2 regions of the Zymobacter palmae genome follow, and region 1 is predicted to be linked to the other one. Evidence: predicted binding sites of a transcription regulator. Region 1 holds the regulator's gene; the other holds the start of a gene.
The links. The regulator PhoB, encoded in region 1, activates phosphate uptake and scavenging genes when phosphate is short. The targets are predictions, from matches to a motif close to TGTCATANNNNTGTCANA.

Region 1 (4,345 bases):
CAGCGTCTTTCAAATTCTTACCCGGTTTGAAAGCAACGTTCTTGCTGGCCGGAATGGTCAGCGGTTCACCCGTCTGCGGGTTTTTACCTGTACGTGCAGCACGTTCGCGCACGGTGAAGGTACCGAAACCGATCAAAGTAACGTCACCACCTTTAGACAGGCTACCGCTGATTTCATCAAGAATGGTATTCAGCACCTGGCTGGCCTTGTCCTTAGACAGATCTGCACGTTCGGCGATGGCTGCTGCAAGTTCCGGTTTACGCATGTTGAACTCCTGAAAAACAGAAAAAAGTATGGCACACGTGCCCATCCCTGGACGGAAACACGCAACGAGTGCGCTAATGTTCCCCGTCATGCCTGGACACACTGACATGACACCTCCACGGGGAAATGCCCTGCCTATAATGCCGCGATAGTGCATGTCATCATGCCTTCAACTACACATGATGAGCCGGTTGTCGCCATGCGACTCTGTCATGGCAATGCCAGCGTCATCGTAGCAACATCATATGAGGCGGTGCCAGTCGCGCCGGTCCGCTATACATATATTTGTCACGTCGTGTCACACACTCACATGTGTCATGGCAATGATAGACATCATTCGGGTACTCTCCATGCAAGGATAAGGCCTCTTTACTGTTTTCTGCTCTGGGATCCATCCATGTTGCACGCCATACACCACTTCCTTCGCTACCGCGCCTGCGATTTCATTCGGCTGATGCGCCTAGATCGACCTATTGGTACCTGGCTGCTGATGTGGCCGACACTCTCAGCGCTGTGGCTGGCCCGCCAGGGCATTCCCTCTCGACGCGTGCTGGTGATCTTCCTGCTGGGGGTCTATCTGATGCGCGCAGCGGGCTGCGTGATCAACGACTATGCCGATCGGCACATCGACGGCCATGTCGCACGCACCCGATCACGCCCCCTGGCCGTCGGGGCAATCGCTCCCAAAGAAGCACTGGCACTGTTCGGTATCCTGTTAGGCGCTTCCTTTATTCTTGTCTGTTTCACCAATGCATTCACGGTGCTGCTGTCGTTCGGTGGTGCCGCCCTAGCCGCCATCTATCCGTTCATGAAACGCTACACCCACCTTCCTCAGGTCGTGCTAGGAGCGGCATTCGGCTGGAGCATCCCAATGGCGTTCGGCGCCGTGCAGGGCACCGTGCCGCTGGACGCTTGGTGGCTGTTTCTAGCCAATGTGGTATGGTCGGTGATCTATGACACCCAGTACGCCATGGTCGATCGCGACGATGATCAGCAGCTTGGCGTTAAGTCCACTGCCATTCTGTTCGGCAACGCCGACCTCGCCATCATCATGCTGCTGCAACTGTTGATGCTGGTGCTGCTATCCGGTCTGGGACTCAGCATGGCACTGGGGGGATTCTATTGGCTGGGGGTAATGGGTGTTGCCGCTACCTTCCTGTACCAGCAGTGGTTGACGCGCTTCCGCGATCGCGACGCCTGTTTCAAGGCATTTCTCAACAATCACTGGACAGGAGTGTGTCTGTTCGGCGGTATCGCGCTGTCGCTCTGGCCCTGATTCATCAGCCCACCACTGGTTTCATGAGGAGCCACTATGGCGCAGACCATCCTGATCATCGATGACGAAGCGGCCATCCGCGACATGCTGGCAACCGCCCTTGAAATGGCGGGATTCGAGGTGCTGGAAGCCGAGAATGCGCAGCAAGGCCACGAGATGGTGCTTGATCATCGTCCCGATCTGATTCTGCTGGACTGGATGATGCCCGATATCAGCGGCATCAAACTGGCGCGCCGCCTGAAGCGCGACGAGACGACCCATGAAATTCCCATCATTCTGCTGACGGCAAAAGGTGAGGAAGACAACAAGGTGCAGGGGCTTGAAGCCGGCGCTGATGACTATGTCACCAAGCCGTTCTCGCCGCGCGAGCTAATTGCCCGCATGCGCGCGGTTATGCGCCGCGCCGCGCCAAGCGGCCAAGGCACCGTCGAAGTGAACGGCCTGGTACTCGACCCCACCAGTCAGCGCGTCACCATCGACGGGCGCCCACTTGAGCTGGGCCCTACCGAATATCGCTTACTGTCGTTCTTCATGACCCATCAGGAACGCGTTTACAGTCGCGCACAGCTGCTGGATCGCGTGTGGGGTGCAAGCGTGTTTGTAGAAGAGCGCACGATCGACGTTCATATCCGACGCCTGCGCAAAGCGATGGGAGAAGGCTACGATGGCCTGATCCAAACTGTCCGTGGCTCAGGCTACCGCTTCTCGGCCCAGCGCTGAACGCGAGCGAGAACCGCTACACTCATTCCATTCGGTGCCCACTCAGGACACCGCTTTTGCTGACTGCTTCGTCTGACAGGGATAACGCCGCATGTTCTGGCTGCGTGAACTGATGGTTATGCTACCGCTGGTGCTCGTGCCAACGGGAATACTGGGATTCTCACAGCATCAATGGCTGTGGGGGCTGTGTATTGGCCTCATGGCGGCACTGCTGCGACAGCTGCGGCAACTCTGGCAGGTCTACCGCTGGTTTCGTACACCAGAGCAGCCTGTACCGTGGGCTAACGGCGGCTGGGGGGCCATGCTGTCGCGCCTGCACCGTTACCGTCAAGCACAGCATCGCCGCCAGAAACGCCTGAACGATGCTGTCCTCCGTATGGGACAGACCGCCGAGGCCATGACCGATGCGATTGTTGCTATCGACAGCCACGGGCAACTCGATAGCTGGAACCATGCCGCACAACGCATCCTTGGCCTGAACACACAGGAACACCGAGGTCAGGTCATCACGAACGTACTGCACGACGAACAGTTCGTACGCTACTACGAAGATCAGCACTACGATGAACCGCTTGTCCGTCCGTCCCCGGTTGATACGTCATACATGCTACAGTACCGCATCACTCCGTTTGGCAACGACGAGCGACTGCTGATTGTCAGTGACGTCACGCGTCTGCATCGTCTGGAACAAATGCGCCGCGATTTCGTCGCTAACGTCTCCCATGAGCTACGCACACCACTGACCGTGCTGCGTGGCTATCTGGAAACGTTCGAACAGGCCGCTAACGATATATTGCCGCCGCGATTGGCTCGCGGCATCGGCCAGATGCAACAGCAGGCCGAGCGCATGCAGCACCTGACCGATGACCTGCTGATGCTATCGCGCTTGGAAAACGATACCCGCACCACGCCTCACGCCATCATGGATATTGCAGCCCTGATCGACAACGTGCGCCGTGACGGTATCGCACTATCGGAGTCCTACGGCCATACGTTGACTATGAAGGTCGAACCGGGCTACAGCCTCTACGGCGACCCTCTCGAAATTCGTAGCGCCATCACCAATCTTGTATCGAATGCCGTGCGCTATTCCGGCCAACAGCGCACTATCGAGCTGACGTGGACATTGGAACGTGACGCACATGGCAGCGTTCAAGGCGGCATTCTCGAAGTGGCAGATGATGGCGATGGTATCGACCAACGCCACCTTCCACGCCTAACCGAACGTTTCTATCGTGTCGACAAGGGGCGTTCCAGTGCCACTGGGGGAACGGGGCTTGGGCTTGCGATCGTCAAGCACGTCATGCTGCGCCACAAAGGCTATTTGACCATTAAGAGTGCTCCCGGAGAAGGTGCCCGCTTCAGCCTACATTTCCCTGAAGACCGCCTGATTCCTAACGGCCTGTAACCCTCTCTTTTGCTCTCACAAAAAAGGCGCATCATGATGATGCGCCTTTTTTATTCCCTTGTTTAAAGATCTATTCAGCGATAGCGATCACTTACTTACGTCTGACGGCACGCACAGGAACAGGCTTAGGTGCGAAGCGGCTGCCTAGCAATTGTTGGGCAACGGCAGGCCCTTGATACTTGTCGAGCAGCGCAAACAGAATGGCCGTTGTTTCCGCATCGGCAACGCCACTGTAATCGGCGGGTCGGAAGTGCATCTGGAACGCAGCCACGACCTGCCGTGTCTTCTCATCCATTACCCCGCTGGATACCAAACTGTAGCCATAGCGTGAAAACGCGTTCTGCAGATCACCAATCGCCGGCAGGCCCAGACTATCAAAGCGCTGCCGATAGGCAGCGATCGTAGCGCTATCAGGCCACGCCCCCACCCCCGCATCGGCCAGCTCTTTCCATGGGAAGAAGGGACCCGGATCCAGCTTGCGGCCCGGCGAGATATCCGAGTGCCCTACGACATCGGTCGGCGTGATGCCATAGCGGTTAACGATATCCTTCGCGAGCACCACAACCTGATTAATCTGAGAAGATGAAAACGGATGCCACACCATCCCTGTTTCAGTCCGCGTGAAACCGGGATTGACGATCTCGATACCGATGGAGGTGTCGTTAAGGTTGTCGCGT
Region 2 (4,345 bases), 790 kb from region 1:
TACGCGGGCTTTACGGCCTGCGATAAGACCCGCCACTTCGGCCACGGTCTGCTGGTCGGTTTCGGCAACCTGTGCCTGCTGGCACTCGAAGGCCGCAGCGATGATGAAATCATCGAAGCCATCCATATCGCACGCGACTGCTCGGTACCGCTGACACTTGATGAAATCGAGCCTACGCTGACACCGGAAGAACTCGACGTCATTATTGCAGCCGCCCTGACCTCTCACGACATGGGACATATGCCCTTCAAGGTCACTGCTGACGACCTGAAAAGCGCTTTCAAACGTGTGGCAGGACTCGCCGCGTCGGTCAGCTGATAATCCCTCTGCACGCTATACAAAAATGCCATCCCAAGCGGATGGCATTTTTCATTGTGATGAATAATAACGCAGCAACGCTACCAACCTTGCGTATGCTGAGCCACCAGCGACGTCAGCAATTCAAGGTGGTCGTCGCGATCATTGAGTGCCGGAATATACGCATAGCGCTTGCCGCCCGCATGTATGAAGTTCTCGCGATTTTCTTCGCTCAACTCCTCTAGCGTTTCTAGGCAATCCGCTGCAAAGGCCGGACTCATAATATCCACTGCCGGTGGCGATCCCGCCTTACCCCACTTGATTAGTGTCTCATCAGTATAGGGCTGCAGCCATTCTTCACGCCCGAAGCGCGACTGATAGGTCATCGTCCACTCATGCGGTGCGAGCGACAGTGCCTCAGCCAGCAAACGACTGGTGGTCTCGCATTCGTTCGGGTACGGGTCGCCCTGCTCAGCATAGCGTTTGGGAATGCCGTGATACGACATCACCAAATGCCCTTGCTGGCCTTGCTGCTGCCAGTGTTCCTGCACGCTATTGGCCAGTGCCTGAATGTACAGCGGGTGATCGCAGTAGCTACGTACGAAGCGCAGCCCAGGATGAGCCGGACATTGCTTAAGCGCGCGCGCTACTTGGTCGAAGATTGATGCCGTAGTCGAGCTAGAGAACTGAGGATAGAGCGGCAGCACCAGCACATTCTTGACCCCCGCATCGCGCAGCTCACGCCCCGCAGAGACAATGGAAGGATTACCGTAATCCATGCCCAGCGCGACGGGGATTTCCTCCCCAAAATGCTCGCGCAGCTTTTCTTCGAGTGCAGCCCGCTGGCGACGCGAAATGGCCAGCAACGGTGAACCTTCATCAGTCCAGATCGACGCGTAGGCCTTTGCCACGCGACGAGGGCGCGTCGTCAGCACGATACCGTTCAAAATGGGCCACCATTTCCAGCGCGGCAGATCCACGACACGACGATCCGACAGAAACTCACGCAGATAGCGACGTACGGCCTTTGCCGTCGGCGCATCTGGCGTACCCAGGTTCGCCAGCAGAACACCGAAGCGAGGGGATGACATTCGCAACCTCCTTGTTGAAGAAGCAAGCGCGGAAGGTGACGCGGCACCTAACCGCCATACTGTACCGTTTAAGTCCATTATACGGTATTCATCGCAAGAGCAGCGCTATACATACAATAAAGCGCCGCTATTGCGACGCTTTGGCTTATAACACTTTTCACTTACGATCGCCGATCATCTCGGCGTCAGAGGGCGACCTGAATCAGGCCCGATTTGGGAGGCAAGCAGGCCCCTTTCGATGCTGTCGGGTGGCGCTGTTCCCAGCGTACCAGCCAAGCATGCTGCACACCCACCTGCTTGAGCACGTCATAGACGTCTTCGAGTGACCGGAAGAGCTGCGGACGACCGCGTTCTTCAAGCGGCACACTGTGGCCTGTTTCGGCCTCACATTCGATTTGATACAGCTTGCTGGCCAATGATCGAATAACGTGGATCCGCACATCCTGTTGATGGGCAGCCACTTCTTTAAGCTGAGAGATGTTCATTCAAAACTCTCCTTATTGTCATAGTGTTGATACGTAATAGCTTTCTCCATGCTGGCAGCAAGAAATACACGCTATAAGGTCATGAGTGCACGAGTACATTTTACGTCTGACCATCATCGGTATACAGAACGTTACAGGAAAAGGCCAGTGACAGTTTTATGAACCCGCCAGCGCATTATCGGCCAACGAGCCAAAGACGTAACCACCGCAGGGAACCGATGAAGGTCATGAAATCACCGCTATTCGGTGAATGACCGCACTCGGATGTAAGGATAGGACACACTGGCCAACATGACCCCATGAGGCCAGTGCGGTACCACTAAATGACAACAGCAAGCCACAAACGTTCAGGGATGATCGCTTTCGGCGTTTACGCCTAATGCCTCATAACGAACACTTGCGCGCGCGTTGTCTCAAGATGCAGCGTAATCGCTAGGGTCGATGGCACGTCCCAGCGAGTTGCGGTCGATCCAACGGCCAGCCTTGGCTTCACGATAGCGGAACACGATGCGATCGCCTACGTTGACGGGCAGCTCAGGATCTTCGACCTGATAGGTATAGGCTTCGCCGTCCACAACCAGCGTGTGGCGATAGAGGTCAGGCATGCCCAGCCATTCCTTGAAAGGCCCTTCACGCTCGGTACTTTCCAGCACACCGCGCACTTCGATCTTGGGTTGTCGACGACGTCCACTACGTCGGAATCCTGCAGCCATGATTTCTCCTTGGCATCTAACCGATCTCAGGCACCCTGACCGATGGCGCCCGAAAATGCTTATTCATTGACAGAGAACATTCGACAGACAAGCGCCTGTCATGCTTGTCCTAGATGACACCACAATACGGTGTATTGCGGTCCTATAAACGTTGCCAGTCCGAAACGGTTGGCAGCGACATCCACCATGCCGTGCGACCTAGTATGGATTAGATACTACACTTTTAGACACGGGAATGCTTGATCCAATCGAGGGCCACGACCAAAAGCCTAGTTTAACGGCAGCACAAGCATTGCTTACCACTAATGCAGGGTGCATGAAAGGTCTCTTTTCTCCCAAATGGCCTCGCAGCAACCGTTTCGCTATTCCTCGTACTGACCGTAACTTTCCGGCGCCAGATCCTCAAAGCGTGTGTACTTACCGATGAAGGCCATGTGCACTGTGCCGATAGGCCCGTTACGCTGCTTACCGATGATCAGCTCAGCCAACCCTTTGTTATCAGGGTTATCGCGATTATAGACTTCATCACGGTAGACGAAGGCAATAACGTCCGCGTCCTGCTCGATTGCCCCAGATTCACGCAAGTCCGACATAACAGGACGCTTATTGGGGCGCTGCTCAAGCGAGCGGTTCAGCTGCGACAGCGCGACGACCGGACACTGGAACTCCTTCGCCATCCCTTTAAGCGAGCGAGATATCTCAGAGATCTCAGCCGTACGGTTGTCGGACATGCCCGGCACCTGCATCAGCTGAAGATAGTCGATCATGATGATGCCGATCTCGCCCGCTTCACGCATCAGACGACGAATACGCGCACGCATCTCGCTGGGCGACAGTGCAGGCGTATCGTCAACGTACAGCTTGCGATCCTTGAGCAGGTTCACCGCAGAAGTGAGACGTGGCCAATCCTCATCTTCCAGCTGCCCCGTACGCATACGCGTCTGGTCGATGCGTCCCAGAGACGACACCATACGAATCATCAGCTGCTCTGCAGGCATCTCCATTGAGAAGACGACCGCTGCCTTTTCGCTGCTGACGACAGCGTGCTCGACAAGGTTCATTGCGAAGGTCGTCTTACCCATCGAGGGGCGTCCTGCAACGATGACCAAGTCGGAAGGCTGCAGCCCTGACGTCATCTCATCCAGATCGTGGAAGCCGGTCGACAGCCCTGTCATCTGACCTTTCATGTTATAGAGCTCGTCGATGCGGCTGACGGCCTTGGTCAGCAGCTGCCCCATGTTCTGCGGTCCACCGAACTTGGGACGCGACTCGGAGATCTGGAACACTAGGCGTTCGGCTTCGTTGACCAGTTCGTCAGCAGGACGCCCTTGGGGATTGAAAGCCCCATCTGCGATCTGCCCCGCAGCCTGAATCAGTTTTCGCAGCGTGGCACGCTCACGCACGATATCGGCATATGCCTTGATGTTGCCCGCTGACGGCGTATTACGGGCCAGCTCCGCCAGATAGGCCAGTCCACCTACCTGTTCGAGCTGATCGCGCAGCTCCAGCGCTTCTGACAGCGTGACTACGTCGACCGCACGGCTTTCCTCTGCCAGCTGCTTCATCGCATTGAAGATATGGCGATGCTCGAAACGATAGAAATCATCGCTGACTAGGCGCTCAGAGACGTCATCCCAGGCCGAGTTGTCCAGCATCAGACCGCCGAGAACGGACTGCTCGGCTTCCAGCGAATGCGGCGGCACTTTCAACGCCGCTGTCTGTTCATCATGCTCGATGGCATCAGTCATAGTGATTTCCA

Region 2: ZBT109_RS10280 (DUF6482 family protein) is a predicted target of PhoB. The motif match lies at 2,020-2,037, and genes of this name have one in related genera.

The regions. Positions count from the first base shown of each region.
Region 1 covers NZ_AP018933.1:79,202-83,546, reverse strand. The annotation lists gene ZBT109_RS00390 (HU family DNA-binding protein) at 1-265, opposite strand, end outside; gene ubiA (4-hydroxybenzoate octaprenyltransferase) at 662-1,540, shown strand; gene phoB (phosphate regulon transcriptional regulator PhoB) at 1,577-2,260, shown strand; gene phoR (phosphate regulon sensor histidine kinase PhoR) at 2,352-3,668, shown strand; gene ZBT109_RS00370 (N-acetylmuramoyl-L-alanine amidase) at 3,760-4,345, opposite strand, start outside.
Region 2 covers NZ_AP018933.1:2,310,398-2,314,742, forward strand. The annotation lists gene ZBT109_RS10270 (iron-containing alcohol dehydrogenase family protein) at 1-318, shown strand, start outside; gene hemH (ferrochelatase) at 399-1,388, opposite strand; gene ZBT109_RS10280 (DUF6482 family protein) at 1,574-1,873, opposite strand; gene ZBT109_RS10285 (hypothetical protein) at 2,287-2,586, opposite strand; gene dnaB (replicative DNA helicase) at 2,949-4,334, opposite strand.